2 regions of the Lentibacillus salinarum genome follow, and region 2 is predicted to be linked to the other one. Evidence: a T-box and tRNA genes for the amino acid it is inferred to sense, from the RefSeq annotation. Region 2 holds a T-box; the other holds one or more tRNA genes.
What was found. A T-box is a leader RNA that pairs with one kind of tRNA and senses whether it is charged. The one in region 2 lies ahead of ileS (isoleucine--tRNA ligase), so its partner is inferred to be a tRNA-Ile.

Region 1: it has a tRNA-Ile gene. The T-box ahead of ileS (isoleucine--tRNA ligase) is inferred to sense a tRNA for this amino acid. The anticodon was not compared.

The regions. Positions count from the first base shown of each region.
Region 1 is NZ_JBHTNH010000029.1:133,687-138,117, forward strand. Features, by position in the region: gene ACFQ4A_RS15270 (Na/Pi cotransporter family protein) at 148-1,773, shown strand; tRNA gene ACFQ4A_RS15275 (tRNA-Asn) at 2,084-2,158, shown strand; tRNA gene ACFQ4A_RS15280 (tRNA-Met) at 2,162-2,238, shown strand; tRNA gene ACFQ4A_RS15285 (tRNA-His) at 2,252-2,327, shown strand; tRNA gene ACFQ4A_RS15290 (tRNA-Ile) at 2,367-2,443, shown strand; tRNA gene ACFQ4A_RS15295 (tRNA-Ser) at 2,451-2,543, shown strand; tRNA gene ACFQ4A_RS15300 (tRNA-Phe) at 2,671-2,746, shown strand; gene ACFQ4A_RS15305 (superoxide dismutase) at 2,946-3,557, shown strand; gene ACFQ4A_RS15310 (MFS transporter) at 3,730-4,431, shown strand, end outside.
Region 2 is NZ_JBHTNH010000002.1:61,457-65,887, forward strand. Features, by position in the region: gene ACFQ4A_RS01060 (YggT family protein) at 1-84, shown strand, start outside; gene ACFQ4A_RS01065 (YlmH family RNA-binding protein) at 97-873, shown strand; gene ACFQ4A_RS01070 (DivIVA domain-containing protein) at 969-1,490, shown strand; T-box leader at 1,545-1,772, shown strand; gene ileS (isoleucine--tRNA ligase) at 2,020-4,431, shown strand, end outside.

The DNA of each region.
Region 1 (4,431 bases), on a different contig from region 2:
TCGTCATTCGGGTAACGACTAAATGATATAGGAATGTAAATTTTATGTTAAGTTTTGCAGGACATCCTTTACAAAACATCCCGGCTGCTTTAATAATGGGGAAGGTATGTGACAGATTTCAGCATGGTTCGAAGGGTGGAATAATCTTTGGATATCGATGTGCAGACACTGTTGTTTGAATTTATCGGCGGATTGGGTATTTTCCTGCTGGGTATTAAATATATGGGGGAAGGCTTGCAGAAATCCGCCGGTGACAGGCTGCGAGATATACTTGACAAAACGACCAGCAATCCGTTCCTGGGAGTTTTGGCCGGTATAGTGGTCACAATTTTAATTCAGAGCAGTTCCGGTACGACTGTCTTAACGGTCGGTCTGGTTAATGCCGGCTTTATGACCCTCAGGCAGGCAATCGGTGTGATCATGGGAGCCAATGTCGGAACAACGGTGACGGCTTTTATCATTGGAATTGACATCGGCGAGTATGCACTGCCTATCCTGGCACTGGGGTGCTTTTTGTTATTTTTCTTTAATAATCAAAAAGTTAATAATGTGGGACAGACAGTTTTTGGCTTTGGTGCATTATTTCTTGGACTGGAATTAATGAGTGGTGGCATGTCACCACTACGCGAAGTACAAGCATTTCAGGATCTGACGCTAAGTATGAGTGAGCATTCCATTTTAGGTGTTGTCATCGGAACGTTGTTTACATTTATTGTCCAAAGCTCAACGGCCACAATTGGTATTCTCCAGGGTTTATATTCTGAGGGTGCCATTGGGCTTGAAGCTGCCTTGCCTGTATTGTTCGGTGATAATATTGGGACAACCATTACAGCGGTTCTGGCGTCAATTGGGGCTACTGTTGCAGCGAAACGGACGGCATATGTTCACGTCATTTTTAATCTGGCGGGTGCTGTTATTGTTATACTGTTTCTTGGTTTGTTCAGCCAGTATGTTGCATATTTGCAGTCTGTCATTGACCTGAACCCGGAAATGACGATTGCCTTTGCCCATGGAAGTTTTAACCTAGCTAACCTTATCATTCAATTCCCGTTCATTGGGACACTCGCATGGATCGTAACGAAAATGATTCCAGGCGACGACGCAATCATTGAGTATAAACCGAAACATTTGGACCCGATTTTTATTCAGCAATCATCCACATTGGCATTGGATCAGGCAAAGGCGGAAATCATCCGCATGGGTGAATACGCGTCTAAAGGGCTCGAGGAAACGAATTTATATTTAACCACACAAAACCAGAAGCATTCGGAAATATCGATGCAAGTCGAGGGAGCACTCAATAACCTTGACCGAAAAATTACAGATTATCTGGTGGAATTATCCGGGGAATCCATGTCTGAAATAGAAGGTGCGAAACATACAGTATTAATGGATGCTGTACGAGACGTTGAACGAATGGGTGACCATTTTGAAAATATAATTGAATTGATTGATTATAAAATATCCAATAAAGTTTATTTGACAGAACAAGCCCAAGAAGATTTGAATAACATGTTTGATTTAACGATTCTGACTGTCAAACAGGCTGTGAAATCACTGGAAAATATGGATCGCGAAGAAGCTTTGGCTGTCGTCCAAAAAGAAGATCAAATTGACAGAATGGAACGCACTTATCGCAAGAAGCATATTATTCGAATGAATGAAGGGCTTTGTACCGGATCGGCAGGAATTGTATTTGTTGATATTATCAGCAATCTGGAGCGGATAGGGGATCACGCTTCAAATATTGCAGAAGCTGTTTTGGGTGAATAGTTAAAGAAAGAGGTGTTTACACCTCTTTCTTTTACAGTTTCTTGTCTCGTTCAAACGATATAGGCACAATATGTACGGGATTTAACAGCGGTTTGAATTTACCGGTTTTTCTTATTGAAACCCCTTGGTGAACATGCTATAATGTTTAGTGTCGCTTGCATCGTTTGATGTGCTTTTATTTTACATAAAAATCTTCAGACCAGATGATTGACAGATTTTGTCGGACATGATAAATTATATTTCGTCGCTGATTAAAATGGAACACAACACGATTTAGGTTATACTGCAATGATAGGACAAATCAGATTATTCCACAGTAGCTCAGTGGTAGAGCAATCGGCTGTTAACCGATCGGTCGCAGGTTCGAATCCTGCCTGTGGAGCCATGTGGCGGCGTAGCTCAGCTGGCGAGAGCGTACGGTTCATACCCGTAAGGTCGTGGGTTCGATCCCCTCCGCCGCTACCAAATCTAATAGATGGCGGCCGTGGCGAAGTGGTTAACGCACCGGATTGTGGCTCCGGCACGCGTGGGTTCGATCCCCACCGGTCGCCCCATAAGCCATTCATTAGTCATTAATTATCTAGGAACGATGTGGACCCTTAGCTCAGCTGGTCAGAGCTATCGGCTCATAACCGATCGGTCGCAGGTTCGAATCCTGCAGGGTCCACCACTAAACTGGAGGTATACCCAAGTCTGGCTGAAGGGATCGGTCTTGAAAACCGACAGGCGGGTCAAACCGCGCGGGGGTTCGAATCCCTCTACCTCCTCCATACATAATGAAGAGAAGTCGGAAGTCAGACGACAGACATTGTAAATCATAGCTGGCCGCAAGCATCTTGAGTAAGCTTCGAAGTATCATTTGTTGCGAGAACTAAATAACGAACTAAAACATCATACGGCTCGGTAGCTCAGTCGGTAGAGCAACGGACTGAAAATCCGTGTGTCGGCGGTTCGATTCCGTCCCGAGCCACCATTTTTAAACAAGCTGAATCGCTTGTTTTTTTGTTTTACATATAAAGAAAACGGGAAAATGAATAATACGATGCGCCTTATCAGCTGAATGCCTGTAAAGATGCGTTTAATTTGCATATGCAGGAATGCTCTGATAGGCTAAAGATAAAGGTTGAATATTCAATCCTTTTGATAATGAATATTAAAGGAGGACATTCAAAATGGCAAAATTCGAACTACCAGAACTACCATATGCCTACGATGCTTTAGAACCGACTATTGACAAAGAAACCATGAACATTCACCACACGAAGCATCATAATACTTACGTAACAAAACTCAATGCTGCAATTGAAGGCAAAGCAGACCTTGAGAATAAGTCACTTGAGGACTTAGTGGGTAATCTTAATGCTGTGCCTGAAGACATTCGTACCGCTGTCCGCAACAATGGCGGTGGACATGCTAACCACAGTCTATTCTGGAAAGTTATGTCACCGAATGGTGGCGGTGAACCATCAGGTGAACTAGCAGACAAGATCAATGAAAAATTTGGCAGCTTTGATAAATTCAAAGAAGAATTTGAAAATGCCGCCAAAGGGCGCTTTGGCTCCGGATGGGCTTGGCTTGTTGTCAATAATGGCAATTTGGAAGTAACCAGCACACCAAACCAGGATTCACCACTTATGGACGGTAAAACGCCTATCTTAGGGCTGGACGTTTGGGAGCATGCTTACTACTTAAAATACCAAAACAAGCGTCCTGAATATGTTGCCGCATTCTGGAACGTTGTTAATTGGGATGAAGTTGAGAAAAATTATAACGAAGCAAAGTAATATGACTTATCGAAAGACACGGGAACACTCCCGTGTCTTTTCTGTTAGTGCCTGATTTCCGCCGTTTCTTTCCCTTCAGCCTACAGATAAAGTTCCACGCTTACATGTTCCGAACACTGCATATCTGAGTCCGAATTGCTCACACTATAAATGAACGAAAAGGAGCATCGATATGCACAAAAGTTTGGAAAAATTGGCAGGCAAAATCGAAATAAGCCGGGACCTCATTTTACTCCTGGTGATCGGCGGACTGTATTCGCTCAGTATTTTCCTTTCCAACACCTTTGTCAATATATATTTATGGAAGCAGGCAGGGGACTATGTGACCATCGCCTTTTATAATCTGGGGATTTATTTATTCCAGCCCCTTACCTTTATAGTGGCAGGAAAAATTGCAAAGAAAGTTGATCGTGTGATTGTTTTGCGTTTAGGGGTGATATTTTTATCCCTGTTTTTTTTAAGTGTCCTGATGATTGCCGAGAAAGCTGCCACGTATAATTTTATGCTCGGTAGTGTGCTGGGCATTGGCTTCGGATTTTACTGGCTTGCTTTTAATGTTTTGACGTTTGAGATAACCGAACCCGAGTCAAGGGATTTTTTTAATGGGTTTCTCGGCGTGTTGCAATCATTTGCGGGTATGATTGGACCGCTGCTTGCTGGTACCATCATTGCATCTATGAAAGAGAACATTGGGTACAGCGTTATATTTACGATTTCGTTCATTCTGTTCATTGGAGCCGTCGTGTGCAGCTTTTTCCTGAAGCGGCGTCAGGCAGAAGGTCTTTTTCATTTTAAGCGGGTCTTGATGGAACGCGGACATAATAAAAACTGGCGAAGAATTCTAAATGCCCATGTAACACAGGGACTCCGGGAA
Region 2 (4,431 bases):
ATTGATATTTCCCCGATTGTGGCTATTTTTGTTCTATATTTTGCCAGAGTGTTCGGTCTGCCTGTCCTGATCGGCTGGTTCTAGAGGTTAAAATAAATGGACATCTACCAGCATTTCCGAAAAGAGGAACATCCGTTTATTGACCAGGTGTTGTCATGGATGGATCAGGTTGAAAAAACGTTTCAAGTGAGGCTCACCGATTTCCTTGACCCGCGGGAACAGCAAATCGTTGATATGTTGGCGGGGACAAGCATGGAGGATTTGCAAGTTCATACGCATGGCGGCAGCCAAAATGCCGAACGGAAACGGGTCATTATTGCACCGCTGTACGAGGACGTCACTGAAGATATCTTTCAGCTGACCTTATTGCAGGGTTCTTACCATACAAAATTTGTGACGCTCAGCCATCGTGATGTGATGGGCGCATTTATGTCTTTAGGCATTAAACGACAAAAACTGGGCGATATCATAGTTGAAGATGGGTTGATTCAAATCATGACGGCGGATGAAATTGCTCCCTATGTGCTCACAAATTTGACGGATATTAAACATACGACAATAAAGCTGGAAGAAGAACCGCTTTTATCTGCGCTGGAAAGAGAAATCAACTGGGTGGAATCCGATCATATTGTCTCCTCGCTCAGGCTGGACACGGTAGTGAAGGCCATCTATCGTTTGTCCCGTAAAGAGGCAGCAGAGATGATTACAAAAGGAAACGTGAAAGTGAATTATAAAGTGACCGATGATCGCAAATTCGTTTTGGAAACGGGCGATATGCTTTCATTGCGAGGCAAAGGCAGAAGTAAATTGATCAGGATCAATGGTCGAACCAAAAAAGATAAGGTCAGTATCACCACAGCGCTATTAAAATAATTTGGACAGTTTGCAGGAATTTTGGTGTTCTTGTCGAAATAACATATATGTCTTGATAGATTTATCGAGAAAAACCGCTTAAGGAGGTGGCCTGTATGTCATTAACACCGCTGGACATTCATAATAAAGAATTTACGAGAGGCTTTCGCGGCTATGATGAGGATGAAGTCAATGAATTTTTGGATCAAGTGATTAAAGATTATGAAATGACCATCCGCGAAAAAAAAGATTTACAGGAAAAAGTGGACCAGTTAAATGAAAAGCTGGGACATTTCACGAATATCGAAAGTACATTGAATAATTCCATTTTAATTGCACAGGAAACAGCTGAAGAATTGAAAGGCAACGCCCAGAAGGAAGCAAAATTGATTATCAAGGAAGCTGAAAAAAATGCGGACCGGATTGTGAATGAATCATTGAATAAATCACGCCGGATTGAAATGGATATTGAGGAATTGAAGAAACAGGCAAAAGTGTTCCGGACCCGGCTGAAAATGATGGTAGAAGCCCAGCTTGATGTCATTGATGCAGGTGACTGGGATGATTTATTTGGTGAGGAAGCAGATACGGAAGGGGAAACAGAGGAAATGGGCGATTACGCCGAAACCAAAGCATAGGCGATAGACCTTGACGTTTGCTCGTTATTTACATATAATGCTCTTATATTAATATGCCATATGATGACGGAGACAGTAGGATGCTGACTTGTCCAGCGAATCAGGAACTGGTGAAAGCCTGAAACAGTGCGGCATTCTGAACATCACTCCCGAGTATCCATTCTGAATCCGAGTAGGAGTGGACGGTTTATTCACGTTACGAATCTCGAGTGAATTTAAAATGAATCAATGGATGATTTTTAAATTTATAAGGGTGGTACCGCGAGTCTTCACGTCCCTTTTGAGGATGAGAAGGCTTTTTTTATTTTCAGGGCTTTTTTCTTAAAGATTGTCTTTTATGACGGTAGCGAATTTCGAATCCACCCGCAAAAGCAACGAGCAAAAATCATCCGCCGAATATGCTGCGAGTTGCGAGGAGCACAGGCAACGCCGAACCAACTTGCAACGTGACGAGCATATTCAATGTGGCCAAAATTTAACAACACACGTTACGAAAAATTTCTTTTGGAAACATAAGGAGGAAAATAGATTGGATTATAAAGAGACATTACTAATGCCAAAGACCAAGTTTCCGATGCGCGGGAATTTGCCGAACAAAGAACCTGAGCGGCAGAAAAAGTGGGACGAGAACCACATTTACGAAAAAGGTATGGAACGGACTAAAGGACGTCCGCTGTTTATTCTGCATGACGGCCCACCGTATGCCAATGGTGATTTGCACATCGGGCATGCACTCAACAAAATATTGAAAGACTTTATCACACGGTATAAATCAATGAGCGGCTATCATGCGCCATATGTTCCCGGCTGGGATACACATGGTTTGCCGGTGGAAACAGCATTGACGAAAAAGAAAAAAGTTGACCGCAAAAAAATGAGCGTTGCCGAGTTCCGACAAAAATGTGCTGAATATGCTATGGGACAGCTTGACAATCAACGAAATCAATTTAAAACGTTTGGTGTCCGAGGGGATTGGGATAACCCGTACATTACGCTAACCAAAGATTATGAAGCAGCTCAGATCAGAGTGTTTGGTGAAATGGCCAAAAAAGGTTATATTTACAGAGGACTGAAACCTGTTTACTGGTCACCATCATCCGAATCAGCACTTGCTGAGGCGGAAATCGAATATTATGACAAGCGCTCACCATCCATCTATGTCGCGTTTGATGTAACAGATGGAAAAGGTGTGCTTGATGTCGATGAAAAAATGATCATCTGGACGACAACCCCATGGACGATTCCGGCAAACCTTGGCATTGCCGTTCATCCGGAATTGGAATATGCGGTAGTTGCTGTCAATGGTGAGAAATATGTGATTGCCCATGAACTACTGGAAACCATTAGCGATGCGTTAGAATGGGAAAACCCGGAAGTCGTCAAAACCTTCAAGGGGCAGGAATTGGACAAAGTGGTTGCGAAACATCCGTTTTATGACCGCGACTCGCTTGTCATGCTGGGTGACCATGTGACGACAGATGCCGGTACCGGGTGTGTCCACACAGCACCTGGACACGGTGAAGATGACTTTTATATGTCACGTTCGTATGGTATCGAACCACTGTCGCCGGTTGATGACCAGGGTTATTTCACTGATGGGGCACCAGGTTTTGAAGGGCAATTTTATGATAAAGCCAATAAAGAAATCACCGAAAAACTGGAAGAGGTCGGAGCACTGCTGAAGCTGACATTCATGACTCATTCGTATCCACATGACTGGCGGACGAAAAAACCGACAATCTTTCGTGCGACATCCCAATGGTTTGCATCCATCAAAGATTTCCGGCAGAACATTTTGGATGAAATCAATCAAATTAACTGGTATCCTGCTTGGGGTGAAACACGCCTGTACAACATGGTGCGTGACCGTGAAGACTGGTGTATTTCCCGGCAGCGCACATGGGGTGTACCGATTCCGGTCTTCTATGCTGAGGATAATACACCGATTATTACCGATGAAACAGTTGAACATGTTTCCACATTATTTGCCGAGCACGGTTCAAATGTGTGGTTTGAACGCAATGCCAAAGATCTTTTACCTGAAGGATTTACGTCTGAGCATAGTCCAAATGGCCACTTTACGAAAGAAATGGATATCATGGATGTCTGGTTTGACTCCGGTTCGTCCCATGAAGCCGTGTTAGTAGGGCGTGAGGATCACAAACGTCCGGCTGATGTCTATCTGGAAGGCAGCGACCAGTACCGCGGCTGGTTCAACTCATCCATTTCCACGGCAGTGGCGGTTACCGGTCGTGCACCTTACGAAACAATTATTAGTCATGGATTCACACTGGATGGCAACGGCCGGAAAATGAGCAAGTCACTCGGTAACGTGATGGACCCGTTAAAAATTCAAAAGCAGCTTGGTATCGACATTCTGCGTTTATGGGTATCATCGGTTGATTATCAGGCGGATGTCCGGATTTCCCAGGATATTTTGAAACAAATATCCGAAGCTTATCGTAAAATCCGTAACACGGTTCGGTTTATGCTTGGCAATTTGGCTGGTTTTGACCCGGCAAAAGACATGGTACCTGAAGCGGAGATGGAAGAAGCTGACCGCTATATGCTGCACCGTCTGCAGAATTTATTGCAGAATGTCCGTGACAGCTATGACCATTACGAATACTCACCGATCTATTCATCCATTCATAATTTCTGTACGGTTGACTTGAGTTCATTCTATCTTGATTTTGCCAAGGATATTTTATATATCGAAGCAGCGGATAACCATCGTCGCCGCAGTATCCAGACCGCTTATTATGAGATTGTGACCACATTGGTGAAACTCTTAACGCCGATCATTCCGCATACAGCTGATGAGATGTGGGAATACATTCCAGGCGCCCGAGAAGAAAGTGTCCAGCTCACCGATATTCCGGAACCAAGGAAAATTACCGGCATTGACACACTATATGAAAAATGGGATCATTTCATGAAC